DNA from 2 places in the Agromyces binzhouensis genome. Region 1 is predicted to be linked to the other one. Evidence: predicted binding sites of a transcription regulator. Region 1 holds the regulator's gene; the other holds the start of a gene.

Region 1 (14,410 bases):
CACGCGGACCTACGCCCGACGGCAGGTCGGCTGGTTCAAGCGGTACGCCGCGGCATCGGTCGTCGATGCCGGCGACCCGGCGGCCTTCGCCGCAGGGGTGGCGAGGCTGGCGCGCGGCGTCTGAGGCGCCGCGCGCTCCCTAGACTGGTGCGATGGCGTTCGATCTGCGCTTCACCAAGGGCCAGGGCACGGGCAACGACTTCGTGCTGTTCAGCGACCCCGAGGGCGAACACGAACTCTCGCCCACGCAGATCGCGGCGGTGTGCGACCGGCGCTTCGGCGTCGGCGCCGACGGCGTGATCCGGGCCGTCCGCTCGGACCGGCTGGCCGACGGCGCCGGCGCGCTCGCGGAGGACCCGCAGGCGACGTGGTTCATGGACTACTGGAACGCGGACGGCAGCGTCTCGGAGATGTGCGGCAACGGCATCAGGGTGTTCGTGCGCTACCTCGTCGACCAGGGGCACGTCGCGCCCTCGGGCGACGAGTGGATCGCGATCGGCACCCGAGCGGGAGTCCGTCGGGTCCGCGTGACCGGCGCCGGATTCGAGGCCGACCTCGGCGTGTGGCGCCTCGACGGCGGAGAGCCGCTGGTGCGCGCCAAGAACCTGCCCGTCGCGCGCCCCGGCCTGGGCATCGACGTCGGCAATCCGCACGTCGTGGTGGCCCTCGCCGACGACGACGAACTGGACGGGCTCGACCTGGCCTACCTGCCGATCCTCGAACCGCAGCCGCAGGCCGGCGCGAACGTCGAGTTCGTCGTCCCCGCGGAGCCGCTCGTCGAGAACGGTCGCGGGAGGATCCGCATGCGCGTGCACGAGCGCGGGTCGGGCGAGACGCTCTCGTGCGGCACGGGTGCGGTCGCCGCGGCGCTCGCCGTCCGCCACTGGGCCGGCGAGCACGCCCCCGACACGTGGGTCGTCCAGGTGCCGGGGGGCGTGCTCGGCGTGCGCATGGAGTCGCGTCCCGACGGTGAGCACGTGCTGCTCTCCGGGCCGGGCGAACTCGTCTTCGACGGGGTGCTCGCGCTGGCCTGAGCCGGATGGCGCGGCGGCTCGGATCGCGCGCGGCGGAGTCGCGGGGTCGCCGTCAGGCGTCGCGCGTCACCGTGAGCACGCGGAAGCCCTTCGAGGTCGCGGCCCGCCCGACGGTCCATCCGTCGCCGAACTCCTCGCCGAGCCAGCGCTGCAGCGAGTCGGCGCCGAGGTTCTTCTGCACGACGAGCCACGCCGTGGCGCCGGCGTCGAGGCGGGGCAGCCATCGGCGCAGCAGCGCGTGCAGCTCGGCCTTGCCGATCCGGATGGGCGGATTCGACCAGATCACGGAGAATCGCAGGTCGTCGGGAACATCCGCGGGACTCACGGCGTTGACGTTGTGGAGTCCGAGGCGCCGGACGTTCCGGCGGACGAGGTCGAGTGCACGCTCGTTCACGTCGACGGCCCACACCGTGGCATCCGGCGACTGCAGTCCGAGCGTGAGTGCGATCGGGCCCCAGCCGGCGCCGAGGTCGAGCAGGTGTCCGGCGGCGGGAGCCTTCGGGACCTCGTCGAGGAGGACGCGGGTGCCGAGGTCGACGTGGTCGGGGCTGAAGACGCCCCCGGCGGTCTGCACCTCGACGTCGCGGCCGGCGAGTCGCACCGGGACGGTCCGGAGCGCCGCCCGGTCGGCGGGCTTGGACGAGAAGTAGTGCTCCTGCGGCATACGGGGAAACCTATCGCAGGCGAACGGAAGTAGGCTTGACACGATGAATGACGCGGCACCCGAGACCCACGACGACGCGGTCGAGCGCGTGCTGCGCAGCGCCGACGCCCGGGCGGGTGTGTCCCGGTTCGGCGGGTCCGACGCCTCGTCCATCCAGCGCGCCGGGCTCGCCGGGCACGACGACGACGGCTTCGACGGCGAGCAGTACGATCGCGAGGCGCGCGCGGCGCTCCGCCGCGTCGGCGGCCTCTCGACCGAGCTCGAGGACGTCACCGAGGTCGAGTACCGGCAGCTGCGACTCGAGAACGTCGTGCTCATCGGCGTCTACCCGCAGGGGTCGCTCGAGGACGCCGAGAACTCGCTCCGCGAGCTCGCCGCCCTCGCCGAGACGGCCGGTGCGCGCGTGCTCGACGGAGTCCTGCAGCGCCGTCCGCACCCCGACCCCAGCACCTACCTCGGCCGCGGCAAGACCGAGGAGCTCCGGCACGTGGTCGCCGCGCTCGGTGCGGACACCGTGGTCGCCGACACCGAGCTCGCCCCGAGCCAGCGTCGTGCGCTGGAGGACGCGGTCAAGGTGAAGGTGATCGACCGCACCGCCGTGATCCTGGACATCTTCAGCCAGCACGCCAAGAGCCGTGAGGGCAAGGCGCAGGTCGAGCTCGCGCAGCTCGAGTACCTCCTTCCGCGCCTGCGCGGCTGGGGCGAGTCGATGTCCCGCCAGGCCGGTGGCCAGGTCGGCGGCGCAGGTGCGGGCATGGGCTCGCGCGGTCCCGGTGAGACGAAGATCGAGCTGGACCGCCGCCGCATCCACACCCGGATGGCGAGGCTCCGTCGGCAGATCGTCGGCATGAAGCCCGCGCGCGACGCCAAGCGCGCGAACCGCAAGCGCAACGCCGTTCCGTCGGTCGCGATCGCGGGCTACACCAACGCGGGCAAGTCGAGCCTGCTCAACCGCATCACGGGCGCGGGCGTGCTGGTCGAGAACGCGCTCTTCGCCACGCTCGATGCGACCGTGCGCCGCAACACGACAGCCGACGGTCGTGTCTACACGATCGCCGACACGGTCGGCTTCGTGCGCAACCTCCCGCACCAGCTCGTCGAGGCGTTCCGGTCGACGCTCGAGGAGGTCGGCGACGCCGACCTGATCGTGCACGTCGTCGACGCCGCGCACCCCGACCCCGCCCAGCAGATCGCGACCGTGCGCGACGTCATCGGCGAGGTCGGCGCCCGCGACATCCCCGAGCTCGTCGTCTTCAACAAGGCCGACCTCGTGACGCCCGAGGACCGGCTGGTCCTGCAGGGGCTCGAGCCGAACGCCGTGTTCGCCTCGGCGCGCACCGGCGAGGGCGTCGCCGAGGTGCTCGCCGCGATCGGGCGCATGCTGCCCGACCCTGCTGTCGAGGTCGACCTCCTCGTGCCCTACGAGCGGGGCGACATCGTCTCCGCGCTGCACGAGACCGGCCGCGTGCTCTCCACCGAGTACCTCGAGGACGGGACGCGCATCCGCGCGTTGGCGTCGCCCGAGCAGGCCGCACAGCTGGAGGAGTTCCGCGTCGCGGCGCTCGCGTAGCATCCGCTCGGCCCTGCCGGGTGCCGCGACTCGCGGCACGGCCGTCGAGTCACTCGTCGTAACACCGGGAGCGGATGCCCCCGACCCGGCGTATCGTCGCACCTGATCGTGGCGAGCGGCCGGATGCCGCCCGCCTGGAGCGACCGCCGAGCCCGGCACCCGCCCGCGAGACCCACCTGCCGTTCCGGCAGGTCGGGCGCGGCGTGCCGTGCACTCGACCTCCTCGGAACTGCTCGCCACCTGGAGCGACATGACCGGAACCGAGCCCGACGGCGTCGCCGCCCGGCCGCGCGTGCCGATCTCGTTCGAGCTGTTCCCGCCGCGCACGGACGCCGCGGCGATCGCGCTCGGCCGCACCATCGACCGGCTCGCCGAGGTCGACCCCGCGTTCATCTCGGTGACGTTCGGAGCGGGCGGCTCGAGCCGCGACCGCTCGCTCACGGTGCTGCGGTACATGCTCGAGCACACGAGCGTCGAGCCGATGGCGCACCTGACCTGCGTCGGATCGAGCCACGCCGAGGCGAACCGCCTCGTCCGAGAGTTCCTCGACGCGGGCATCACGAGCTTCCTCGCGCTCCGCGGCGACCCGCCGGCCGGAGCCGCTGATGCGGAGGACGCGATCGGCGACCTGCACAGCGCCGCCGAGCTCGTGCAGCTGATCCACCGCGTCCAGGAGGAACGCGAGCCGTTCGGTCAGTCGCGGATCCCGGGCATGCCCGGGGTCACCGCGATCCGCGAGCGTCCCCGTCCGGAGCGCGTCGCCGTGGCGGCCTTCCCGACCGGCCATCCGCGTTCGCGCGGGTCGAACCAGGACGTCGACGTGCTGCTCGCGAAGGAGGTCGCAGGAGCGAACCTCGCGATCACGCAGCTCTTCTGGCACGCCGACGACTACCTGGCCTTCGTGCAACGGGCCCGGGCCGGCGGCGTGACGATCCCGATCCTCCCGGGCATCATGCCCGTGACCACGCCCGCGCGGCTCGCCCGGCTCGAGCAGCTCACCGGCGTGCCCGCGCCCGCCGCGCTCGCGATCGACCTCGAGATCGAGCCCGACGCCGACGCCCAGTTCGAGCTCGGCGTCGGATACGCCGCGGACCTGGCGGCCGGCGTGCTCGACGGCGGCGCCCCCGGACTCCATCTGTACACCTTCAACCGCCACGAGGCCGTGCTCGCCGTGCTCGACCGGCTCGGCCTCGCCACCGCCCACGCCCATGCGGGCACCGAGAGGAACACGAGAGAACGATGACCGCACCCGCCTTCCCCACCGGAACGATCCTCGGCTACCCGCGCATCGGGCGCCGACGTGAGCTCAAGCACGCCGTCGAGGCGTTCTGGGCCGGCCGGATCGACTCCGCCGAGCTCGAGCGCACCGCGGCGGCCCTTCGGGCCGCGACGCGCGAGCGACTCGCCGGGCTCGGGCTCGGCCGCACCGACTCGGCGATCCCCGAGTCCTTCTCGTACTACGACCAGGTGCTCGACGCCGCGGTCGCGGTCGGCGCGATCCCCGCGCGGTTCGAGCGCCTGCTCGGCGAGGACGGCCGGCTCGACCTGGCCGGGTACTTCACCGTCGCCCGCGGCGAGGGTGCCGACGCGCCGCTCGAGATGACGAAGTGGTTCGACTCGAACTACCACTACCTCGTGCCCGAGATCGGTCCCGACACCGCGTTCACCGCGCACGCCGACGCACTCGTCGCGCAGGTCCGCGAGGCGCGCGCGGCCGGGTTCGTCACGCGTCCGGTCCTCGTCGGACCCGTCACGTTCCTCCTGCTGGCGAAGGCGGCGGATGGCGCGCCCGAGGGCTTCCGGCCGCTCGACCGCCTCGCCGACCTCGTGCCGGTCTACCGCACGCTCCTCGCCCAGCTCGCGGCGGCCGGCGCAGAGTGGGTGCAGCTCGACGAGCCGGGGCTCGTGAGCGAGAGCCTCGACGAGCCGCGCGAGCGCGTGCTCGAGGCGGTCGCGGAGGCCTACGACGCGCTCGGCGCGGTCGACGCTCGCCCGGCGATCTTCGTCGCCGCGCCGTACGGCGACCTCGCAGAGGCGCTGCCCGTGCTCGCGGCCACCCCCGTCGAGGCGATCGGGTTCGACCTCGTCCGCGGCGACGTGCCCGCGCAGCTCGACCCGGTGACCGAGGAGGCGCTCGCCGCCAAGACCCTCGTCGCCGGCGTCGTCGACGGCCACAACATCTGGAGGGGCGACCTCGCCCACGCGTTCGCGCGTGCCGAGGCGCTTCGCTCCGTCTCGGGCTCGGTCGCCGTCTCCACGTCGACCTCGCTCCTGCACGTGCCGCACGACGTCGACGAGGAGCGCGCGCTCGATGCGCGCCTCGTGAGCTGGCTCGCCTTCGCCGACCAGAAGGTCGCCCAGGTCGCTGCGCTCGCGCGCGGCCTGGCCGAGGGGCGCGACGCGATCGCGGCCGACCTCGACGCGGCATCCGCAGCCCTCGCCGACCGCGCCGCGGCGCCGGGCGTGCGCGTGCCCGCGGTGCGGGCCCGTCTGGACGCACTCGACGCCACCGCGTTCGCGCGCGCCCCCTACGACGCCCGCGTGGCCGCGCAGGAGGACCTCGCGCTGCCCGCCCTCCCGACGACCACGATCGGCTCGTTCCCGCAGACCGCCGACATCCGCCGAGCCCGCGCGCGACTCGTGAAGGGCGAGCTGACGGATGCCGCCTACCGCGAGCTGATGCGCGAGGAGATCGCGCGCGTCATCAGGCTGCAGGAGGAGCTGGGCCTGGACGTGCTCGTGCACGGCGAGCCCGAGCGCAACGACATGGTGCAGTACTTCGCCGAGCTGCTCGACGGCTTCGCGGTCACGCAGCACGGTTGGGTGCAGTCGTACGGCTCGCGGTGCACGCGTCCGTCGATCCTCTGGGGCGACGTGTCGCGCCCTGCGCCGATGACCGTCGAGTGGTCGACGTACGCCCAGTCGCTCTCGGAGAAGCCCGTCAAGGGCATGCTCACGGGGCCGGTCACGATCCTCGCGTGGTCGTTCGTGCGCGACGACCAGCCGCTCGGCGACACGGCCCGCCAGGTCGCGCTCGCCCTGCGCGACGAGATCGGCGACCTCGAGGCGGCCGGGATCCGCGTCATCCAGGTCGACGAGCCCGCGCTCCGCGAACTGCTGCCGCTGAAGCGCGCCGACCAGCCCGCGTACCTCGACTGGTCGGTGGGGTCCTTCCGACTCGCCACGGGCGGCGCGGCGCCGGCGACGCAGGTGCACACGCACCTCTGCTACTCGGAGTTCGGCGTCGTGATCGACGCGATCCGCGAGCTCGACGCCGACGTGACCTCGATCGAGGCGGCGCGCAGCCGTATGGAGGTCGTCGGCGACCTCGCGGCGAGCGGGTTCGACCACGGCGTCGGGCCGGGCGTCTACGACATCCACTCGCCGCGCGTGCCGAGCGTCGAGGAGGTGCGCTCGCTCCTCGAGCGCGCGGTCGACGGCGTGCCCGCCGGCCGGCTCTGGGTGAACCCCGACTGCGGGCTGAAGACGCGCGGCTACGACGAGACGGTCGCCTCGCTCGCGAACATCGTCGAGGCGACGCGCTCGGTCCGCGAGGGGGTCGCGGTCCCGACGGCCTGACGAGCGTGCGCGACGGCGGATGCCGCGGGGGAGCCCGCGGCATCCGCCGTCCGTCGCCGGTGGCGGGACGACCGGTCTTCGCGAGTGCTCGCGCGGGGGCGGCTAGACCGTGCGGAGCACCGCGACGACCTTGCCGAGCACCTCGGACTCGTCGCCGAGGATGGGCTCGAAGGCCGAGTTGCGGGGGAGCAGCCAGGTGTGGCCGTCGCGCTGGCGGAAGACCTTGACGGTGGCCTCGCCGTCGAGCATCGCCGCGACGATCTCGCCGTTCTCGGCCGTCTTCTGCGAGCGGACGACGACCCAGTCGCCGTCGCAGATCGCGGCGTCGATCATCGAGTCGCCGACGACCTTCAGGATGAACAGCTCGCCCTTGCCCACGAGCTGGCGGGGAAGCGGGAAGACCTCCTCGATCTGCTGCTCGGCCGTGATGGGCACGCCTGCGGCGATGCGGCCCACCATGGGGACCATGGCCGCATCGCCGACCGGCGCGGGTTCGACCGATGCCGCGCGCTGCTCCGCCCCGGGGACGTCGATGAGGATCTCGAGCGCACGGGGACGGTTCGGGTCGCGCCGCAGGTAGCCGGCGAGCTCGAGCTGGTTCAGCTGGTGCGTGACGCTCGAGAGCGAGGAGAGTCCGACGGCGTCGCCGATCTCGCGCATGCTCGGCGGGTACCCGCGGTCGGAGACCGAGCCGCGGATGACCTCGAGGATCGCGAGCTGCTTCGGACTCAGCGTCTTGCGCCGACGCGACCGGCCGCCCGCGCCGCGTGCCTGGTCGATGTCGATGCTCACGTGCCTCGCCTCTCGTCGGGACCGCGTCGGCCCGGATGTCGGTGGTCGGTGTTCGACTGTCGTCGGACATTCGAAACTGTATCCGCCTCGCACGCGCGCGACAAACATCCGTTCGAGTGTGTCGCGGAATCCGGGCCGGAAATCCCACCCTCCGGTGCTTGCAGCTTCGATTGTTCGAAGATATATTCGGAACACAGCTTCGCATCCGGCCCTCCCGGCCGAGGGTCGGATGCGCAGCTGGAAGCCCGGGAGGTGCGGAATGAGTGCAGTGGTGATGGGGGCCGCGAGTGCGGCGCCGACGATGCCCGCGTTCGGGTCGACGACCCCGCGCGCCCGGCTGAGGCTCACCAGGCGCGGTCGCGTCGTCGTCACGGGTCTGGCTGCGCTCCCGTTGGTGCTCGGCGTCCTGGTCGGCGTGCTCTCGAGCGGTGGCGCGGTCGCCGGGATCGACGGCGGTGCCTCCGCGATGACGTTCGAGACCGTCGAGGTCGGTGCGGGCGACACACTGTGGGGCATCGCCGAGACGATCGCTCCGTCGTCCGATCCGCGCGACGTGATCTACGAGATCATGCGACTGAACGGCCTCGACGACGCCGTCGTGCAGCCCGGCCAGCAACTCGTCCTCCCCGCCGTCGGGTAGCCGTCACCCGCCGTGCTCCGGCGCCGCGAAACACGACGAGGCGCGCGGATAGCATTGATCGGTGACGAGTCTCGACGACCTGCCCATCCGCGACGATCTGCGCGGCAAGTCCCCGTACGGCGCCCCGCAGAAGCACGTGCCGGTCGCGCTCAACGTGAACGAGAACACGCATCCGATCCCCGAGGACGTCGCGCACGACATCGTCGCGCGCGTGGCGGCCGCGATCATCGGCCTGAACCGGTACCCCGACCGCGAGTTCACCGAACTGCGCACCGCGCTCGCGCGGTACCTCGGCCACGACCTCGTGCCGGAGCAGCTCTGGGCGGCGAACGGCTCGAACGAGGTCCTGCAGCACGTGCTGCAGGCCTTCGGCGGACCGGGCCGCACCGCGCTCGGCTTCGGGCCCACCTACTCCATGTACGGCCTCCTCTCGTCGGGTACCGGCACCGGGTGGATCGCCGCCGACCGCGACGGCGACTTCGAGCTCTCGCCCGAGACCGCGGTCGCGGCGATCGAGCGACACGATCCCGACGTCGTGCTGCTGTGCTCCCCGAACAACCCCACGGGCACGCCGCTCTCGCTCGAGACGATCGCCGCGGTCGCCGACGCCGCACGCGGCGTGGTCGTCGTCGACGAGGCCTACCAGGAGTTCGCCGACCCGGGCACGCCGAGTGCGTTGACCCTCCTCCAGGGGCGGCCGAGGCTCCTCGTCTCGCGGACGATGAGCAAGGCGTTCGCGTTCGCGGGGGCTCGCGTCGGCTACCTCGCCGCCGCCCCGGCGGTCATCGACGCCCTGCGCCTCGTGCGGCTCCCGTACCACCTCTCCGCACTGACCCAGGCGGCGGCGCTCGGCGCCCTCGCGCACGCCGACGAGATGCTCGCGATGGTCGATGAGATCCGCGCCCAGCGCGAGCGGATCACGCGCGAGCTCCGCGGGCTCGGCTTCCACCCGTACCGCAGCGGCGCCAACTTCGTGCTCTTCGGCGGCGTCGCCGACCCGCACGCGGTGTTCGAGGCGCTCCTCGATCGCGGCATCCTGATCCGCGAGATCGGCCTGCCGGGCTGCCTGCGCGTCACCGCGGGCACCGAGGCCGAGACCACGGCGTTCCTGGAGGCGATGGCCTCGTTCGCGCCGTCGACCCCCGCGAACGCCTGATCCAGCCCGGAATCCTCCCCGACCTCCCCGAATAGGATGACCCCATGAGCACCGACCGCCCCGCGCGCACCGCGCGCGTGCAGCGCGAGACCAGCGAGTCGAGCATCGACCTCTCCATCGACCTCGACGGGACCGGCACGAGCGACATCGAGACGAGCGTGCCGTTCTACGACCACCTGCTCACCGCGTTCGCGAAGCACTCGCTCACCGACCTCACCGTGCGCGCGAAGGGCGACATCGAGATCGACGTGCACCACACCGTCGAAGACGTCGGGATCGTGCTCGGCACGGCGATCCGGCAGGCGCTCGGCGACAAGCGCGGCATCTCCCGGTACGGCGACGCGCTCGTGCCGCTCGACGAGGCGCTCGCGCAGGCCGTCGTCGACATCTCCGGCCGGCCGTACCTCGTGCACGCGGGCGAGCCCGCCGGCTTCGAGTTCCACCTCATCGGCGGGCACTTCACGGGTTCGATGGTCCGTCACTTGTTCGAGGCGATCACCTTCAACGCGGGGCTCACGGTGCACGTCAACGTGCTCGGCGGCCGCGACCCCCACCACATCGCGGAGGCGGAGTTCAAGGCGTTCGCGCGCGCGTTCCGCCAGGCGAAGGCGTGGGACCCGCTCGTCACCGGCATCCCGTCCACGAAGGGTGCCCTGTGAGCGCCGCTCGGCGCGTCGCCGTCCTCGACTACGGATCGGGCAACGTCCACTCGGCGGTCAAGGCGCTCGAGCGCGCCGGCGCCGAGGTCGAGCTCACCGCCGATCGCCGCTCCGTCATGGAGGCGGACGGGCTCGTCGTCCCCGGCGTCGGCGCCTTCGCGGCCGTCATGGAGGGCCTGCGCTCGGTGCGGGGAGACGAGCTCATCGACCGCCGCCTCGCGGGCGGGCGCCCCGTGCTCGGCATCTGCGTCGGCATGCAGGTCATGTTCGAGCACGGCGTCGAGCGCGGCGTCGACACCGAGGGCCTCGGCGAGTGGCCGGGCGCCGTCACCGAACTGCCGAGCGAGGTGCTGCCGCACATGGGCTGGAACACCGTGCAGCCCGATGCGGGGTCCGTGCTGTTCGAGGGACTCGAGGACGAGCGCTTCTACTTCGTGCACTCGTACGGAGCGCAGACGTGGAGCCTCGACGTCATCCCGCCGTTCCCGCAGCCGAAGCTGACCTGGTCCGAGCACGGCGGGCGCTTCCTCGCCGCGGTCGAGAACGGCCCGCTGTCGGCGACCCAGTTCCACCCCGAGAAGTCGTCGGATGCCGGCATCCGCCTGCTCTCGAACTGGATCCGGTCGCTCGGCTGAGGCCCGACGCGACCTCCCGAGACCTTCGATGCGTCACGGCGTTCCGGTGCGGACTAGGATGCTGTGACTGTGCCGAGGCCGCATCTTCGGCGGCATCCGATCCGAGGACAGTGATGAGTGAGTTCAGCAAGACCCCCCGCCTGGTGCTGCTTCCGGCAGTCGACGTGGCGGGGGGCAAGGCGGTCCGCCTGACCCAGGGCGAGGCAGGGACCGAGACGAACTACGGCGACCCCGTCGACGCGGCCGCCGACTGGGCCGACCAGGGGGCCGAGTGGATCCACCTGGTCGACCTCGACGCCGCATTCGGCCGTGGGTCGAACGCCGGGATCCTGAAGAAGGTCATCCGCCAGGTGCGCGGCGTGAACGTCGAGCTCTCCGGCGGGATCCGCGACGACCGGTCGCTCGAGAACGCCCTCGAGATCGGCGCGAAGCGCATCAACCTCGGCACGGCGGCCCTCGAGAACCCGGAGTGGGCGGCATCCGTCATCGCGCAGTACGGCGAGGCGATCGCGATCGGCCTCGACGTCCGCGGCACGACCCTCGCCGCGCGCGGTTGGACGAAGGACGGCGGCGACCTCTGGCAGGTCATGGACCGCCTCGAGGACGCCGGCGCAGCCCGGTACGTCGTGACGGACGTGACGAAGGACGGCACGCTGCAGGGTCCGAACGTCGACCTGCTGCGGCAGATCATGGAGCGCACCCGCCGCCCCGTCATCGCGTCGGGCGGGGTCTCGAGCCTCGACGACATCGCGGCGCTGCGCCAGCTCGTCCCGCAGGGACTCGAGGGCACCATCATCGGCAAGGCCCTCTACGCGGGCGCGTTCACGCTGCCCGAGGCGCTGGATGTCGCTTCCCACTGATCCCTCGGCCGACTCCGCCGGGCGCCCGTGGGCGGGCCGGTCGTTCGAGTCCAACCCGCACGCGGCCGACGACGGCCGGATGCCCGAGGCGCTCGGCGCTGCCCTCGCGCGCTTCCGGACAGGTGACGGCGGGCAGGCCGAGGTCGTCGCGGCGTTCGGTGCGTCGCGCCTGCTCATCCCGCTGCTCGCCGAGCTCGGCGACGGCGGGACCGAGGTCGGCGCGCACGGCCACGCCGTGGACAAGAGCCAGGAGCTCTCGATCGTCACGGTCGAGGGGCCGGACGGGCGACGCGTGCTCCCCGTGTTCGGTTCCGTCGAGGCGATGACCGCGTGGAACCCGGTCGCGCGGCCGGTGCCCGCCGACGGCGTGCGCGTCGCGCTCGCTGCGGCCGACGACGGCACCGAGCTCGTCGTCCTCGACCCCGGCTCGCAGACCGAGTTCGTGCTGCGCCGCCCCGCGGTCTGGGCGGTCGCGCAGCAGCAGCCGTGGCATCCGCCCGTCGAGTCGGCGGCGGTCCGGGAGGCCTTCGAGCGCTCGATCGGGGGCGAGCTCGCCGTGCTCGGCGTCGACCTCGTCGCGGGCGACCCCGATGCGCGGCTGCGAGGCCCCGAGCTCGTCGTGCGGCTGCGTCTCGTCTCGGGCCTCACGCGGACCGAACTCGACGCCACGACCGCGCGACTCGCACGACGCTGGGCCGCCGACGACGCGATCGCGACCGGGGTGGACTCGCTCGCGGTGAAGCTCGTCGCGGGCGATCCGGAAGCGTCAGCGCCCGAGGCCTGACCGCCGGCCGACCGGGTCGAGGACCTCGCCCCTGCGGTGCCGGACGTTGACCGCGCCCGCGCGAGGGGGGCAGGATCGGGACTGCGCGACGACGCGTGGAAGTCCAGGTGAAACGATGTCCGACGCTCCGTCACGAACGACCCCGGCTCCCGATCTGCGACCACTCGACGCCGACCTGCTGGATCTCGCCCACCGGCACGCGGGGGAGTGGCTCGGCACGCTTCCCGAGCGTCCGATTCCGCCGCGTGCGGGCATCGAGGAGGTGATGGACGCGCTCGGCCGGGACCTGCCGGAGCACGGCGAACCGGCCGATGCCGTCATCGACCGGCTGGCCGAGGGCGCGGGGCCCGGCCTGATCGCCACCGGGTCGCCGCGGTTCTTCGGGTGGGTGATCGGCGGGACGCAGCCGGTCGCGCTCGCGGCGGACTGGCTGGTGTCGGCGTGGGACCAGAACGCCGCCCTCAGGATCATCTCACCGGGGACGATCGCTGCCGAGGGGATCGCCGCCGCGTGGGTCCTCGACCTGCTCGGCCTCCCGACCGGCAGCGACGTGGGCTTCGCGACGGGTGCGACCGCCGCGCAGTTCGCGTGCCTCGCGGCGGCGCGCGACGAGGTCCTCCGCCGGGTGGGCTGGGACGTCGAGGAGCAGGGGCTCGGCGGTGCCCCGCGCATCCGTTGGATCGCGGGGGCCGAACGACACGGAACGATGGACCTCGCGGCGCGATACCTCGGGCTCGGCTCGCCCGCGGCGGTCGCGTGCGACGACCAGGGTCGTATCAGGGCCGACGCGCTCGCCGACGAGCTGGCGCGCGGCGAGGGCCCGGCGATCGTGGCGCTGCAGGCCGGCAACATCCATTCGGGTGCCTTCGACCCGTTCGCCGAGGCGTGCCGGGTCGCGCACGAGGAGGGCGCGTGGGTGCACGTCGACGGCGCGTTCGGGCTGTGGGCAGCGGCGTCCCCGCGTTACCGGCACCTCACGGTCGGGCTCGCCGATGCGGACTCGTGGTCGACCGACGCGCACAAGACGCTGAGCGTGCCGTACGACTGCGGCATCGCGATGGTGCGCGACCCGGCGGCCATGCGGCACGCGCTCAGCATGCACGCGAGCTACCTCCAGGCCGCCGACATCGGCGCCGATCCGCACGAGAAGGTGGCCGAGCTGTCGCGTCGGGCGCGGGGCATCCCGACCTGGGCGGTGCTGCGGCACCTCGGCCGCGACGGGGTTGCGGAGCTCATCGACCGGCTCGCCGGGTCGGCAGGGATCATCGCGGACGGGTTGGCCGAACTGCCCGGCGTGCAGGTGCTGAACGAGGTGGTGTTCACCCAGGTCTGCATCGCGCTCGAGGACGACGCGACCACCGAGGCGCTGAGCGCCGCGCTCTGGGACGACGGCGAGGTGCTCGCGATGACCTCGCGCTGGCGCGACCGTGCGGTCGTGCGCTTCTCGGTGAGCAACTGGGGCACGGATGCCACGCAGGCGCGACGCACGGTCGCGGCGGTCGGGCGCGTGCTGGGCGAACTGCGGGCGGCGGATCGCTGACCGCGACCGGATCGGCGACGGTGTCGGTGGCATCCGCTTGAATGGAGGGATGACCGGGGCGCTCGACTCCTTCGCGCCCGCGACGCGGGCCTGGTTCACCGAGTCCTTCCACGAGCCGACGCCCGTGCAGGAGGCGGCGTGGCGCGCGATCTCCGGGGGCGAGCACGCGCTCGTCGTCGCGCCCACCGGTTCCGGCAAGACGCTCGCGGCGTTCCTGTCCGCGATCGACCGGCTGCACCACGAGGGTCTCACCTTCGACGCGGCGACGGGCGAGGTGCCCGAGGTTGCGCCGCGCACGACGCGCGTGCTCTACCTCTCGCCGCTCAAGGCGCTCGGCGTCGACGTCGAGCGGAACCTCCGGGCCCCGCTCGTCGGCATCGCCCGCACGGCCGCGACCCTCGGCGTCGACGTGCCCGAGGTCACGGTCGGCGTCCGCTCGGGCGACACGTCGCCGACCGACCGGCGTGCGCTCGTGAAGCGGCCGCCCGACATCCTCA
Region 2 (14,410 bases), on a different contig from region 1:
ACAACGCGGTCGAGTACTTCGTCTCGTACTACGACTACTACCAGCCCGAGGCGTACGTGCCGCAGACGGACACGTTCATCGAGAAGGACTCCTCGATCAACGCCGAGGTCGAGCGGCTCCGGCACTCGACGACGAACTCGCTGCTCAGTCGCCGCGACGTGGTCGTGGTGTCGACCGTCTCGTGCATCTACGGCCTCGGCACGCCCGAGGAGTACCTCAGCGCGATGATGCCGCTGCAGGTCGGCCAGCGCGTCGACCGCGACTGGCTCATCCGGAAGTTCGTGTCGATGCAGTACCAGCGCAACGACGTCGACTTCTCACGGGGCACCTTCCGCGTGCGCGGCGACACGATCGAGATCATCCCGGTCTACGAGGAGCACGCGATCCGGATCGAGATGTTCGGCGACGAGGTCGAGGCGCTGCACAGCCTGCATCCGCTCACGGGAACCGTCGTGGCGAAGCTCGACGCGGTGCCCGTGTTCCCGGCCTCGCACTACGTGGCGAGCGTCGACGTCATGCAGCGGGCCATCGGGACGATCCGCGACGAGCTCGACGAACGACTCCAGGAGCTCGAACGCGAGGGCAAGCTGCTCGAGGCGCAGCGACTGCGCATGCGGACGACGTTCGACCTCGAGATGATGGAGCAGATCGGCTTCTGCTCGGGCATCGAGAACTACTCGCGGCACATCGACGGGCGGGCGCCGGGCGAGGCGCCGCACTGCCTCCTCGACTACTTCCCCGACGACCTCCTGGTCGTGATCGACGAGTCGCACGTGACCGTGCCGCAGATCGGCGCGATGTACGAGGGCGACGCCTCGCGCAAGCGCACGCTGGTCGAGCACGGGTTCCGCCTGCCGAGCGCACTCGACAACCGGCCGTTGAAGTGGGACGAGTTCAAGGACCGCGTCGGGCAGACCGTGTACCTGTCGGCGACGCCCGGCCGGTACGAGATGGGCATCGCCGACGGCGTGGTCGAGCAGATCATCCGTCCGACCGGTCTCGTCGACCCCGAGATCGTCGTGAAGCCCACGAAGGGGCAGATCGACGACCTGCTCGAGGAGATCCGGGCGCGCGCCGAGCGCGACGAGCGCGTGCTCGTCACGACGCTCACCAAGCGCATGGCGGAGGAGCTCACCGACTTCCTCACCGAGGCGGGCGTCCGCGTGCGCTACCTCCACTCCGACGTCGACACGCTCCGCCGCGTCGAGCTGCTGACCGAGCTGCGGGCGGGCGTCTACGACGTGCTCGTGGGCATCAACCTCCTCCGCGAGGGACTCGACCTGCCCGAGGTCTCGCTCGTCGCGATCCTCGACGCCGACAAGGAGGGGTTCCTGCGCTCCTCGACCTCGCTCATCCAGACGATCGGGCGCGCGGCACGCAACGTCTCGGGCCAGGTCCACATGTACGCCGACGTGATGACCGACTCGATGCAGCTCGCGATCGAGGAGACCAATCGGCGTCGCGACAAGCAGCTCGAGTACAACCGCGTCAACGCGATCGACCCGACGCCGCTCCGCAAGCGGATCGCCGACATCACCGAGGTGCTCGCGCGGGAGGAGGCCGACACGGCCGCGCTCCTCGCCGGTCGCGACGGGCGGAAGACCTCGCCGGTGCCGATCAAGCGCGATGGCATCGCCGCTGCGGGGGCGAACGACCTCGAGGAGCTCATCCGCGACCTCAACGACCAGATGCTCGAGGCCGCCGGCGAGCTGAAGTTCGAGCTCGCCGCACGACTGCGCGACGAGGTCTCCGAGCTGAAGCGGGAACTCCGCCAGATGGAGAAGGCGGGGCACCTCGGCTGACCTGCCGCGCCGGGGCCGGAGCGCCGAGTCGACCCGTCGATCGAACGTGTGTTCGCTCTCAGCAGGTGCACGCGCGGCGTCGGTGTCGGAGGCCGTTCGTAGACTCGTAGGGTGCCAGTTTCACGTCTCGATGCCCATTCGCGCCTGAGTGTCCGCGGGGCACGCGTCCACAACCTGCGCGACGTCGATGTCGAGATCCCACGGGATGCGATGGTCGTGTTCACCGGTCTCTCGGGCTCGGGCAAGTCGTCGCTCGCATTCGACACGATCTTCGCCGAGGGCCAGCGTCGATACGTCGAGTCGCTCTCCGCGTACGCGCGGCAGTTCCTCGGCCAGGTCGATCGGCCCGACGTCGACTTCATCGAGGGCCTGAGCCCGGCGGTCTCGATCGACCAGAAGTCGACGAACCGCAATCCGCGATCGACGGTCGGCACGATCACCGAGATCTACGACTACATGCGACTGCTCTGGGCGCGCATCGGCGTGCCGCACTGCCCGGTCTGCGGCGAGCGGATCCAGCGCCAGACCGTGCAGCAGATCGCGGATCGACTGATGGAGCTCGAGACCGGCACTCGGTTCCAGGTGCTGAGCCCCGTCGTCTCGCAGAAGAAGGGCGAGTTCGTCGACCTCTTCCGCGAGCTCTCCGGGCAGGGGTACTCCCGCGCGGTCGTCGACGGCGAGCTGATCCGCCTCGACGAGGCTCCGAAGCTGAAGAAGCAGGTCAAGCACGACATCTCCGTCGTGATCGATCGGCTCGTGGCATCCGATGACCTCCTGGGTCGACTCACCGATTCGCTCGAGACGGCCCTGCGGCTGACCGACGGCGTGGTCCAGGTGAACTACGTCGACCGCGAGGGCGATGCCGCGTGGCAGACGTTCTCCGAGAAGCTCAGCTGCCCCAACCAGCACCCGATCGCGCTCACCGAGATCGAGCCGCGGACCTTCTCGTTCAACGCGCCCTTCGGTGCGTGCCCCGAGTGCTCCGGGCTCGGCACGCGCATGTCGGTCGACGAGGAGCTCCTTCTCGGCGACCCGACGCTCAGCATCGCCGAGGGCGTGATCCTGCCGTGGACCTCGCAGGGCAAGAGCCTCTACAACTACTACGAGAAGCTCCTCGACGGACTGGCTCGCGACCTCGGCTTCTCGCTCGACACGCCGTGGGAGGACCTCGACGCAGACGCCCGCCACGCGGTCCTGCGCGGCGACAACTTCGAGGTGCGAGTGCGCTGGCGCAACCGGTACGGGCGCGAGATGAGCTACACCTCGGGCTTCGAGGGGGTCGTGCCCTACATCGAACGCCAGTACCTCCAGGCCGAGACCGACGTGCAGCGCGCGCGCTGGGCCGAGTACCTCCGCGAGATCCCCTGCCCGGTGTGCCGCGGCGACCGGCTGAAGCCCGAGGTGCTCGCGGTCCTCGTCCACGACGCCTCGATCGCCGACGTGTGCCGACTCAGCCTGCACGACGCGCGCGCGTTCATGGACCGCCTCGAGCTGACCGACCGCGAGCAGGCGATCGCGGCGCAGGTGCTCCGCGAGATCAAGCTCCGACTCGACTTCCTCATCCGCGTCGGGCTCAGCTACCTCGACCTCGCCCGGGCCGCGGGCACCCTCTCCGGCGGCGAGGCGCAGCGCATCCGGCTCGCGACCCAGATCGGGTCGGGTCTCACGGGCGTGCTGTACGTGCTCGACGAGCCGAGCATCGGCCTGCACCAGCGAGACAACCGCAGGCTGATCGACACCCTCGTCGCCCTCCGCGACCTCGGCAACACGCTGATCGTCGTCGAGCATGACGAGGACACGATCCGCACGGCCGACTGGATCGTCGACATCGGACCCGGGGCGGGCGTGCACGGCGGCACGGTCGTGCACAGCGGCAGCTATGCCGACCTGATGAAGAACACCGAGTCGCTCACCGGCGACTACCTCGCCGGGCGCAAGGAGATCCCGATCCCGCCGACGCGTCGTCCGGTCGATCCCTCGCGGGTGATCCGGGTCGAGGGAGCACAGGCGAACAATCTCCGCGGCGTCGACGTCGAGTTCCCGCTCGGGACCTTCACGGCGGTCACGGGCGTGAGCGGGTCGGGCAAGTCGTCGCTCGTGAACGACATCCTGTACCGGGTGCTCGCCAATCGACTGAACGGGGCGCGCAAGGTCCCCGGCAAGCATCGTCGGGTCAGCGGCCTCGAGCACCTCGACAAGGTGGTCCACGTCGACCAGGCCCCGATCGGCCGCACCCCGCGATCGAACCCGGCGACCTACACGGGCGTCTTCGACCGCATCCGCACGCTGTTCTCCGAGACCGCCGAGGCCAAGGCCCGCGGCTACCTGCCGGGCCGGTTCAGCTTCAACGTCAAGGGCGGCCGCTGCGAGGCGTGCTCGGGTGACGGCACGATCAAGATCGAGATGAACTTCCTCCCCGACGTGTACGTCGCGTGCGAGGTCTGCGGCGGCAAGCGCTACAACCGCGAGACGCTGCAGGTGCACTACAAGGGCCGGAACATCGCCGAGGTGCTCGAGATGCCGATCAGCGAGGCGGCCGAGTTCTTCGAGCCGATCTCGGCGATCCACCGCTACCTCAAGACGCTCGTCGACGTCGGCCTGGGCTACGTGCAGCTCGGTCAGAGCGCGACGACGCTCTCCGGCGGCGAGGCGCAGCGGGTGAAGCTCGCCACGGAGCTCCAGCGCCGGTCGAACGGGCGCAGCGTGTACGTGCTCGACGAGCCCACGACCGGCCTGCACTTCGAAGACGTGCGGAAGCTCCTGAAGGTGCTCGGCAAGCTCGTCGAGAAGGGCAACACCGTCATCGTCATCGAGCACAGCCTCGACGTCATCAAGTCCGCCGACTGGATCATCGACCTCGGGCCGGAGGGCGGGTCGGGCGGTGGCCAGGTCGTCGCGACGGGCACGCCGGAGCAGGTCGCCGAGGTCCACGAGAGCCACACGGGGTACTTCCTGCGCGAGATCTTCGAGGCCGCCGCCGGCCCGGCGGTCGCCGCCAGCTGAACATGGCCGACACCGTCCCGTACCGTCCGCGGCCGGGGGAGATCCCGACCCGTCCGGGCGTCTACCGGTTCCGCGACGCCGACCGACGCGTGCTCTACGTCGGCAAGGCCATGAACCTCCGCGCCCGGCTGTCGAACTACTTCGCCCCGCTGCACACCCTCCACGAGCGCACCCGCCGCATGGTCACGACCGCGGCGTCGGTCGAGTGGACCGTGGTCGGCAACGACATCGAGGCGCTCCAGCTCGAGTACACGTGGATCAAGGAGTTCGATCCGCCGTTCAACGTCAAGTACCGCGACGACAAGTCGTACCCGTACCTCGCGGTGACGCTCGCCGACGAGGCGCCGCGCGCGATCGTCACCCGGCGCCGCGGTATCCCCGGTGCCAGGTACTTCGGCCCGTACCCGAAGGTGTGGGCGGTCAACGAGACGCTGGACCTGCTCCTGAAGCTCTTCCCGATCCGCACCTGCAAGGACTCCGACTACAAGAGGGCGATCCAGACCGGCAAGCCCTGCTTCGCCGGCCAGATCGGGCGGTGCTTCGGCCCGTGCTCGGGTCGGGTCACGATCGCGGAGCATCGGGCGAACGTCGACCGGTTCGTGGCGTTCATGCAGAACCAGGACCGCCGCATCATCACCGACCTCACGCAGCAGATGCGGGCCGCCGCGGCGGTGCAGGACTACGAGACCGCGGCGCGACGGCGCGACGAGTTGCAGGCGGCGGAGTCGTTCTTCGAGAAGAGCGCGGTCGTCCTGCGCGAACACGTGGACGTCGACGTGTTCGGCATCGACCACGACGAGCTGGCGGCGGCTGTGCACCTCTTCATGGTCCGCGGCGGCCGGATCCGGGGCGTGCGTTCCTGGACGGTCGACACCGAGCTCGACATGAGCCTCGGCGATCTCGTCGACTCGGTGGTGCAGAACGCGTACGGCGATGACATCCGTCCGCCGGCAGAGGTCGTCGTCCCGGCGCTGCCCGACGACGCCGAGGCGCTCGAGGGCTGGCTCGCGGCGCTCGGCAGCCGGAAGGTGCGTCTGCGTGCCGCCCGCCGGGGCGACAAGGCGGCGCTCCTCGACACGGCGACCCAGAACGCACGCCAGACGCTCATGCTGTACAAGACGCGGCGGAGCGCCGACTTCACGGCGCGCTCCCGTGCGCTCGAGGACATCCAGGAAGCGCTCGGCATGGCCGATGCGCCGCTTCGCATCGAGTGCTTCGACGTCTCGCACCTGAGCGGCACGAACGTCGTCGCGTCGATGGTCGTCTTCGAGGACGGACTGCCGCGCAAGGACGAGTACCGTCGCTTCACGATCCCGAGCACCACCGACGACACCGACTCGATCCAGCAGGTGCTCACGCGTCGTCTCGCGTACCTCGCATCACCCGATGACGCGAACGGGGCGGATGCCGCGGCCGACGCCCCGGTCGGCGGCGACGGCGCGGAGGCGCTCGACCCGCCCGTCGACGACGGCGAGGCCGTGGTTTCGCCGCGTCGCGCCAAGTTCGCGTACCGGCCGAACCTGCTCGTCGTCGACGGAGGGCAGCCGCAGGTCGCCGCGGCCGAGCGGGCCCTCCGCGAGTCCGGGGTCGGCGGCGTCTACCTCTGCGGCATCGCCAAGCGCCTCGAGGAGATCTGGACCCCGGATTCCGACTACCCGGTGATCCTTCCCCGCAACAGCGACGCACTCTTCCTCTTCCAGCGCATCCGCGACGAGGCGCATCGCTTCGCGATCACCCACCAGCGGCAGCGCCGCAAGCGCGACATCACGACGGTCCTCTCCGAGGTTCCCGGGCTCGGCCCCGCCCGTGTCAAGGCGCTGCTCAAGCACTTCGGCTCGGTCGCGCGTCTCCGCGGGGCCGACGAGGCGGCGATCGCCGAGGTCCCGGGCATCGGCCCGAGCCTCGCATCGGCGATCCGCTCGCACCTGGAGGGATCGCACCGCTCCGCCGCCGACTAGGCTGGACCACCGGGGGAACGCAGGAAGGGAGCGCCGAGCGAGATGACCGACGGCGATCGCCAGGAGATGCTCATCGTCACGGGGATGTCGGGAGCAGGACGCTCCACCGTCGCCGACGCACTCGAGGATCTCGGCTGGTACGTCGTCGACAACCTCCCGCCCCAGATGCTCCGCCCCCTCGTCGAGCTCGCCCAGCGAGCGGGAGCATCGCTTCCGCGGATCGCCGCGGTCGTCGACATCCGGGGAGGCACGTTCTTCTCGGAGCTGCAGGAGATGGTCGAGTCGCTCCGCGACAAGGTGGACGTCCGCGTCGTCTTCCTCGACGCGAACGACGCGGTCCTCGTACGCCGGTTCGAGTCGGTGCGCCGACCGCACCCGCTGCAGGGCGACGGAACGCTGCTCGACGGGATCGCCGCCGAACGCACACGGCTCGCGGAGGTGCGCGAATCGAGCGACATCATCGTCGACAGCTCCGACCTCAACATCCACCAGCTCGCGACCCTCGTCACCGAGACCTTCGCCGAGGAGAACCGCCCGGGCCTGCGCGTGATCGTCCAGAGCTTCGGGTTCAAGTACGGCCTGCCGCCGGACGCGGACCTCGTCGCCGACGCGCGATTCCTTCCGAATCCGTTCTGGGAGCCGGAGCTGCGCGCCCACACGGGCGAGGACCCCGAGGTCGCCGAGTTCGTGCTCGGCCAGCCCGGAGCGCGTGAGTTCCTCGACGCGTACGTCGCGGCGCTCCGCCCGGTCCTCGAGGGCTACCAACGCGAGAACAAGCGCCACGCGACCATCGCGCTCGGCTGCACCGGCGGGAAGCACCGCTCCGTGGCCCTGGTGCGCGAGCTCGCGGCGCGACTGAGATCGATCCCCGGGCTCGCGGTGAGCGTGAAGCACCGCGATCTCGGACGGGAATGAACCGGCGCCGACGGCGCCGACGCAGCACAGAGAGGACGACCACGTGGCCCTGACCGCTGAGGTGAAAGAGGAGCTGGCGAAGGTCGAGGTCGCCCGGACCTCGGTTCGAGCCGCGGAGCTGGCATCCGTGCTCCGATTCGCCGGGGGACTCCACATCATCTCGAGCCGGATCGCCATCGAGGCCGAGCTCGACGCGCCGTCGATCGCGCGCAGGGTGACCCGCGACCTCGGCGAGCTCTACGGCGTCCGGCCCGACGTCTCGGTGATCTCCGCATCCGGCCTGCGCCGGACGAACCAGTACCTCGTGCGCGTGCTCGACGGCGGCGAGACGCTCGCGCGTCAGACCGGGCTCCTCGACGCGCGCCGCCGCCCCGTGCGCGGACTCCCCAACAAGCTGACGACCGGTTCGCGCGACGAGGTGGCGGCCGTGTGGCGCGGCGCGTTCCTGGCCCGGGGGAGCCTCACCGACCCCGGCCGGTCTGCAGCGCTCGAGGTGACCTGCCCCGGCGGAGAGACGGCGATGGCGCTCGTGGGGGCGGCCGGGCGGCTCGGCGTCTCCGCGAAGGCCCGTGAGGTGCGCGGCGTGCACCGGGTCGTGATCCGCGACGGCGAGGCGATCAGCGCGATGCTCGCACTGATGGGCGCCGAGGAGACGGTCCGGAACTGGGAGGAGCTCCGCCAGCGACGGGAGGTCCGGGCGACGGCGAACCGGCTCGTGAACTTCGACGACGCGAACCTCCGGCGTTCCGCCCAGGCGGCCGTCGCGGCCTGCGCCCGGGTCGAGCGGGCCATGGAGATCCTCGGCGACGAGATCCCCGACCACCTGAAGTACGCCGGCGACCTGCGCCTGGCGCACCGCGACGCGAGCCTCGACGAGCTCGGCCACCACGCCGACCCGCCGCTGACGAAGGACGCGGTCGCGGGGCGCATCCGTCGACTGCTCGCGATGGCCGACAAGCGCGCGGTCGAACTCGGCGTGCCGGGCACCGAGGCGAACCTCCCGCCCGACCTCGACGACGTCTGAACGGCGCCCGATCGGCGCCCGAACGCCGTCAACCCCCGTCATCCGGCCCGACCACGGGCATAGGATCGAGAACGCCGCGGTCCCCGGGCAGACGTCCGGTTCACCCGGCTGCTGACAAGGAGAAGCAATGGCTGACTACACCCTCCCTGAGCTCGCCTACGATTACGCGGCGCTCGAGCCGTCGATCAGCGGCACGATCATGGAGTTGCACCACTCGAAGCACCACCAGGCCTACGTGACCGGTGCGAACACGGCGCTCGCCCAGCTCGCCGAGGCGCGCGACTCCGGCAACCTGGCCAACGTGAACAAGCTCGAGAAGGACCTCGCGTTCAACCTCGGCGGCCACGTCAACCACTCGATCTTCTGGACCAACATGTCGCCCGACGGCGGCGACAAGCCGACCGGTGAGCTCGCCGCGGCGATCGACGACCACTTCGGCTCGTTCGACAAGTTCCAGGCGCACTTCACGGCGACCGCGCTCGGCGTGCAGGGCTCGGGCTGGGCCGTGCTCGCCTGGGACTCGATCGGGCAGCGCCTGATCATCGTCCAGTTCTTCGACCAGCAGGCGAACTTCCCGGCGGGCGTCGTCCCGCTGCTGATGCTGGACGTGTGGGAGCACGCGTACTACCTCGACTACCGGAACGCGCGCGCCGACTACGTGAAGGCGTTCTGGAACATCGTGAGCTGGGAGAACGTCCAGCAGCGCTTGCAGGCCGCCACTGAGAAGACCTCAGGCCTGCTGCTACTGTCATAGCGGATGGTGTCCCCGGGCGCCGTCCGGGGACACCGCCGTCCGGTCAGATCCATCTCGAAGGCGCGATCGCGCCCGTACCTACAGGGGAGATTCCTGTGTCCGTAAAGATCGGCATCAACGGCTTCGGCCGCATCGGCCGCAACTACTTCCGCGCCGCGCTCGCGCAGGGCGCGGACCTCGAGATCGTCGCGGTGAACGACCTCACCGACAACAAGACCCTCGCGCACCTGCTGAAGTACGACTCGATCACCGGGCGCCTCGACGTCTCGGTCGAGTACGACGACGACAACCTCATCGTCGACGGCAAGGCGATCAGGGCGTTCGCGGAGCGCGACCCCGCGAACCTGCCCTGGGGCGACCTCGGCGTCGACATCGTCATCGAGTCGACCGGCTTCTTCACCAAGGCCGCAGATGCGCGCAAGCACCTCGACGCCGGCGCGAAGAAGGTCCTCATCTCGGCGCCCGCGACCGACGAGGACGCCACGTTCGTGATGGGCGTGAACGAGGACTCGTACGACCCCGACACGCACCACATCATCTCGAACGCGTCGTGCACCACGAACTGCCTCGCACCGCTCGCGAAGGTCTTCAACGACGAGTTCGGCATCGAGCGCGGCCTGATGACGACCGTCCACGCGTACACGGCCGACCAGAACCTGCAGGACGGCCCGCACAAGGACCTCCGCCGCGCACGCGCCGCCGCCGTCAACATCGTCCCGACCTCGACCGGTGCGGCCAAGGCCATCGGCCTCGTGCTGCCCGAGCTCGTCGGCAAGCTCGACGGCTTCGCGCTGCGGGTTCCCGTGCCCACCGGCTCGATCACGGACCTCACCGTGACGTCGTCGCGCCCGGTCACGGTCGACGAGGTCAAGGCCGCCTACAAGAAGGCAGCCGAGGGCCCGATGAAGGGCATCCTCAAGTACACCGAGGACCCGATCGTGTCGAGCGACATCGTCACCGACCCGCATTCGTCGATCTTCGATTCCGGCCTGCTGCGGGTCCTGGGCGACCAGGTGAAGCTCTCGTCGTGGTACGACAACGAGTGGGGCTACTCGAACCGGTTGGTCGACCTGACCGAGTACGTCGCAGAGCGACTCTGAATCGAGCTGACGTGACCCTCAGGACCATCGATTCCCTGGGTCCGCTCGCCGGCACGCGTGTCGTCGTCCGCTGCGATCTCAACGTCCCCCTGAAGGACGGAGTCATCACGGACGACGGCCGCGTGCGCGCGTCGGTCCCCACGCTCGCCGCGCTCGTCGAACAGGGCGCCAAGGTGATCGTGATCTCCCACCTGGGCCGCCCCGAGGGCGCGCCCGACCCGAAGTACAGCCTCGAGCCGGTGGCGGTCCGCCTCGGCGAGGTGCTCGATGCCCCGGTCGCGTTCGCGACCGACACGGTCGGCGAGGATGCGGCGGCGAAGGTGGCCGCCCTCGGCGACGGCGAGGTGCTCGTGCTCGAGAACCTCCGGTTCAACCCGGGCGAGACGAGCAAGAACGAGGCCGAGCGCACCGCGTTCGCGGGTCGGCTCGCCGAGTTCGCCGATGCCGTCGTCTCCGACGGCTTCGGCGTCGTCCACCGCAAGCAGGCGAGCGTGTACGAGCTCGAGCAGCTCCGCCCGAGCGCGGCGGGCAGGCTCATCGCCGCCGAGCTCGACGTGCTCGACCGCCTCACCGAGAACCCGGAGCGGCCCTACGTGGTCGTGCTCGGCGGTTCGAAGGTCTCCGACAAGCTCGGCGTCATCGAGCACCTCCTTCCGCGGGTCGACGCGCTCCTCATCGGCGGCGGCATGCTGTTCACCTTCCTCGCGGCCCAGGGCCACAAGGTGGGTTCGAGCCTCCTCGAGGCCGATCAGATCGACACCGTGAAGGGGTACCTGGCCGCAGCGGCGGAGCGCGGCGTCGACATCGTCCTGCCGACCGACGTCGTCGTCGCCGCGTCGTTCTCCGCCGATGCCGACCACGAGGTCGCCGCGGCCGACGCCATCGAGGAGACGCCGTTCGGCGCTTCCGGCCTCGGCCTCGACATCGGGCCGGAGACGGCCGCCGCGTTCGCCGAGCGCATCCGCGGTGCGAAGACGGTGTTCTGGAACGGCCCGATGGGCGTGTTCGAGCTCGCTCCCTTCGCCGAGGGCACGCGCACCGTGGCATCCGCCCTCACCGGCATCGACGGGCTCAGCGTCGTCGGCGGCGGCGATTCGGCGGCCGCGGTCCGCCAGCTCGGGTTCGACGAGTCCGCGTTCGGGCACATCTCGACGGGCGGCGGCGCGAGCCTGGAATTCCTCGAAGGCAAGAAGCTCCCCGGACTGGAGGTCCTCGGATGGCAGTGACCCGCACCCCGTTCATCGCGGGCAACTGGAAGATGAACCTCGATCACCTGCAGGCGATCGCGTTCGTGCAGAAGCTCGCGTGGAACCTCTCAGACGCCAAGCACGACTTCGCCGACGCCGAGGTCGCGGTCTTCCCGCCCTTCACCGACCTGCGGTCGGTGCAGACCCTCGTCTCGGCCGACGACCTGCCCGTGAAGTACGGCGCGCAGGACCTCTCGGCCAAGGACTCGGGCGCCTACACCGGCGAGGTCTCGGGCGCCTTCCTGGCGAAGCTCGACTGCGCGTACGTCATCATCGGCCACTCGGAGCGCCGCACCATGCACGCGGAGACCGACGACGTCGTGAACGCGAAGGTCGTCGCCGCGCACCGTCACGCGCTCGTGCCGGTGCTGTGCGTCGGCGAGACCGCCGAAGACCTCGAGCAGCACGGTGCGAGCGCCGTGCCCGTGGCGCAGCTCCGCGGTGCACTGGAGGGCGTCGACGTGTCGAAGGGCCTCGTCGTCGCCTACGAGCCCGTCTGGGCGATCGGGTCGGGCCAGGCGGCCACGCCCGAGCAGGCGCAGCAGGTCGCCGCGGCCCTCCGCGGCGTGCTCGCCGAGATCGCCGGTGCCGAGCTCGCGGCGTCGACGCGCATCCTGTACGGCGGCTCCGTGAAGGCGGCCAACATCGCGGCCTTCATGCGGGAGCCCGACGTCGACGGCGCGCTCGTCGGAGGTGCCAGCCTCGACCTCGACGAGTTCTCGAGCATCGTCCGCTTCAAGAAGCACGTCGGGGCCTGAGCCGAACGCCCCAGACTCCGCCGCAGCGCCGTCCGGCCGCGCCAGTGCGCGTTCGCAGGACGGCGCTGCGGCTATACTCGACAGGCGGCATCGACATACCCGGTCATGCCCGGAAAGGTTTCACCGTGGAGATTCTCCAGGTCGTCCTGCAGGTGCTGCTCGGCCTCACGAGCATCCTGCTCACGCTCCTGATCCTGCTGCACAAGGGCCGCGGCGGCGGACTGTCCGACATGTTCGGCGGCGGCGTCACCTCGAACCTCGGTGCGTCCGGGGTCGCGGAGCGCAACCTCAACCGCATCACGATCATCCTCGGACTGGTCTGGGTGGCGTGCATCGTGGTGCTCGGCCTCATCACCAAGTTCGACGCCGGAATCTGACGGAGGAGACGTGGTTTCTGGAAACAGCGCGATCCGCGGTTCGCGGGTCGGTTCGGGTCCGATGGGCGAGCAGGACCGTGGATTCCACGCCGAGCGCATCGCCGTGAGCTACTGGGACGCCCAGGGCAACGAGACCGTGCGGCACTTCGCGGCCAACGTGCCCGAGGAGGAGATCCCGGACGTCATCGACAGCCCCTCGACCGGCCTTCCCGCCGGCCGCGACAAGGACAACCCTCCCGCCGTGGCGAAGCTCGAGCCGTACAAGACGCACCTCGCGTACGTGAAGGAGCGTCGCAGCGAAGAGGAGGCGGCCGCCCTCCTCGAGGAGGCGCTGCAGCAGCTGCGCGCCCGTCGCGGCACCGCAGCAAACGACTGAATACCCGGACGCCGGATACGACGAAGGGCCGCCCTGTCGGGCGGCCCTTCGTCGTGTGGAGCCGGCGGAACGGTCGTCGTGCCGACTCAGTAGTCGCGCGCGATGAGCGCGTCGGGGACCTCGGCCGCGGCATCCCGATCGACGAAGAAGACGGTGCGTCGACGGCCCTTGATGCCTGCGACGGGCACCTCGTCGCGGCTCGCGCCGGCGAGCGCGAGGCCGAGGGCAGACGCCTTGTCGGCGCCGGCGAGCACCAGCCAGACGCGCTGAGCGGCGTTGATGACCGGGCGCGTGAGGCTCAGGCGCTCGGGCGGCGGCTTCGGCGAGTCGCGGACGGCGATCACCGGTCGGTCCACGACCTGGATTCCCGACCGGTGCGGGAACAGCGAGGCGATGTGGCCGTCGGGTCCGACGCCGAGGAACACGATGTCGAACACCGGATGCGGGTAGCCCTCGGCCCCGTATTCGGCGAGCTCCGACGTGTAGGCGTCGGCCGCCTCGTCGAGCGAGAGCCCGGAATCCGACGCCGGGAACGGGTGGATGTGCCCGGCGGGCAGCTGCAGCGCGTCGAGGAGCGCGACGCGCGACTGCCGGTCGTTGCGCTCGTCGTCGCCCGCGGGAACCCAGCGCTCGTCGCCCCACCAGAAGTGGACGCGCTGCCAGTCGACGGACTTGTGCGCAGGCGAGGCACGGACCGCCTCGAGCACGGACCCGCCCATCGAACCTCCGGTGAGCACCACGTGGACCGTCTCCTGCGCATCGAGCAGGTCGAGGACCTTGGTGATGAAGCGAGCGGCGACCGCCCCGGCGAGGGTGTCCTTGTCGGGGTGGACGAGTACGCGCCGCTCGTTCGTCATGCGGTGGCTCCTTCGCTCGCAGGGGTCCTGTGGTCGGGGAGCAGGCCGAGTCCCCGGGTGATCACCTCACCGTACAGTTCGTCGGGATCGAGGCGGCGCAGTTCGTCGGCGAGGCAGTCACGCAGGCTGCGGCGCGGGAGTGCGACGTCGTGCACGGGTTGGCCGGGCTGACGCAGCGTGGCGACGCCGGGCAGGTCCCTGACGAGCTCGATCGTGCCGGTCGCCCGGCCGAGCGAGAC

The links. The regulator LexA, encoded in region 1, represses DNA repair genes until DNA is damaged. The targets are predictions, from matches to a motif close to TCGAACANNTGTTCGA.
Region 2: a site for LexA is predicted at 1,843-1,858, ahead of uvrA (excinuclease ABC subunit UvrA). Genes of this name have one in related genera too.

What each region holds. Positions count from the first base shown of each region.
Region 1 covers NZ_JBHXVJ010000002.1:404,307-418,716, forward strand. The annotation lists gene miaA (tRNA (adenosine(37)-N6)-dimethylallyltransferase MiaA) at 1-124, shown strand, start outside; gene dapF (diaminopimelate epimerase) at 153-1,034, shown strand; gene ACFVHK_RS05615 (class I SAM-dependent methyltransferase) at 1,087-1,698, opposite strand; gene hflX (GTPase HflX) at 1,742-3,268, shown strand; gene ACFVHK_RS05625 (methylenetetrahydrofolate reductase) at 3,519-4,511, shown strand; gene metE (5-methyltetrahydropteroyltriglutamate--homocysteine S-methyltransferase) at 4,508-6,847, shown strand; gene lexA (transcriptional repressor LexA) at 6,950-7,627, opposite strand; gene ACFVHK_RS05640 (LysM peptidoglycan-binding domain-containing protein) at 7,899-8,279, shown strand; gene ACFVHK_RS05645 (histidinol-phosphate transaminase) at 8,341-9,435, shown strand; gene hisB (imidazoleglycerol-phosphate dehydratase HisB) at 9,480-10,094, shown strand; gene hisH (imidazole glycerol phosphate synthase subunit HisH) at 10,091-10,729, shown strand; gene priA (bifunctional 1-(5-phosphoribosyl)-5-((5-phosphoribosylamino)methylideneamino)imidazole-4-carboxamide isomerase/phosphoribosylanthranilate isomerase PriA) at 10,843-11,589, shown strand; gene ACFVHK_RS05665 (SseB family protein) at 11,573-12,373, shown strand; gene ACFVHK_RS05670 (pyridoxal phosphate-dependent decarboxylase family protein) at 12,489-13,913, shown strand; gene ACFVHK_RS05675 (Lhr family ATP-dependent helicase) at 13,963-14,410, shown strand, end outside.
Region 2 covers NZ_JBHXVJ010000006.1:45,167-59,576, reverse strand. The annotation lists gene uvrB (excinuclease ABC subunit UvrB) at 1-1,802, shown strand, start outside; gene uvrA (excinuclease ABC subunit UvrA) at 1,914-4,805, shown strand; gene uvrC (excinuclease ABC subunit UvrC) at 4,808-6,763, shown strand; gene rapZ (RNase adapter RapZ) at 6,806-7,678, shown strand; gene whiA (DNA-binding protein WhiA) at 7,722-8,702, shown strand; gene ACFVHK_RS11475 (superoxide dismutase) at 8,830-9,456, shown strand; gene gap (type I glyceraldehyde-3-phosphate dehydrogenase) at 9,552-10,556, shown strand; gene ACFVHK_RS11465 (phosphoglycerate kinase) at 10,568-11,782, shown strand; gene tpiA (triose-phosphate isomerase) at 11,773-12,561, shown strand; gene secG (preprotein translocase subunit SecG) at 12,687-12,938, shown strand; gene ACFVHK_RS11450 (RNA polymerase-binding protein RbpA) at 12,949-13,314, shown strand; gene pgl (6-phosphogluconolactonase) at 13,401-14,171, opposite strand; gene ACFVHK_RS11440 (glucose-6-phosphate dehydrogenase assembly protein OpcA) at 14,168-14,410, opposite strand, start outside.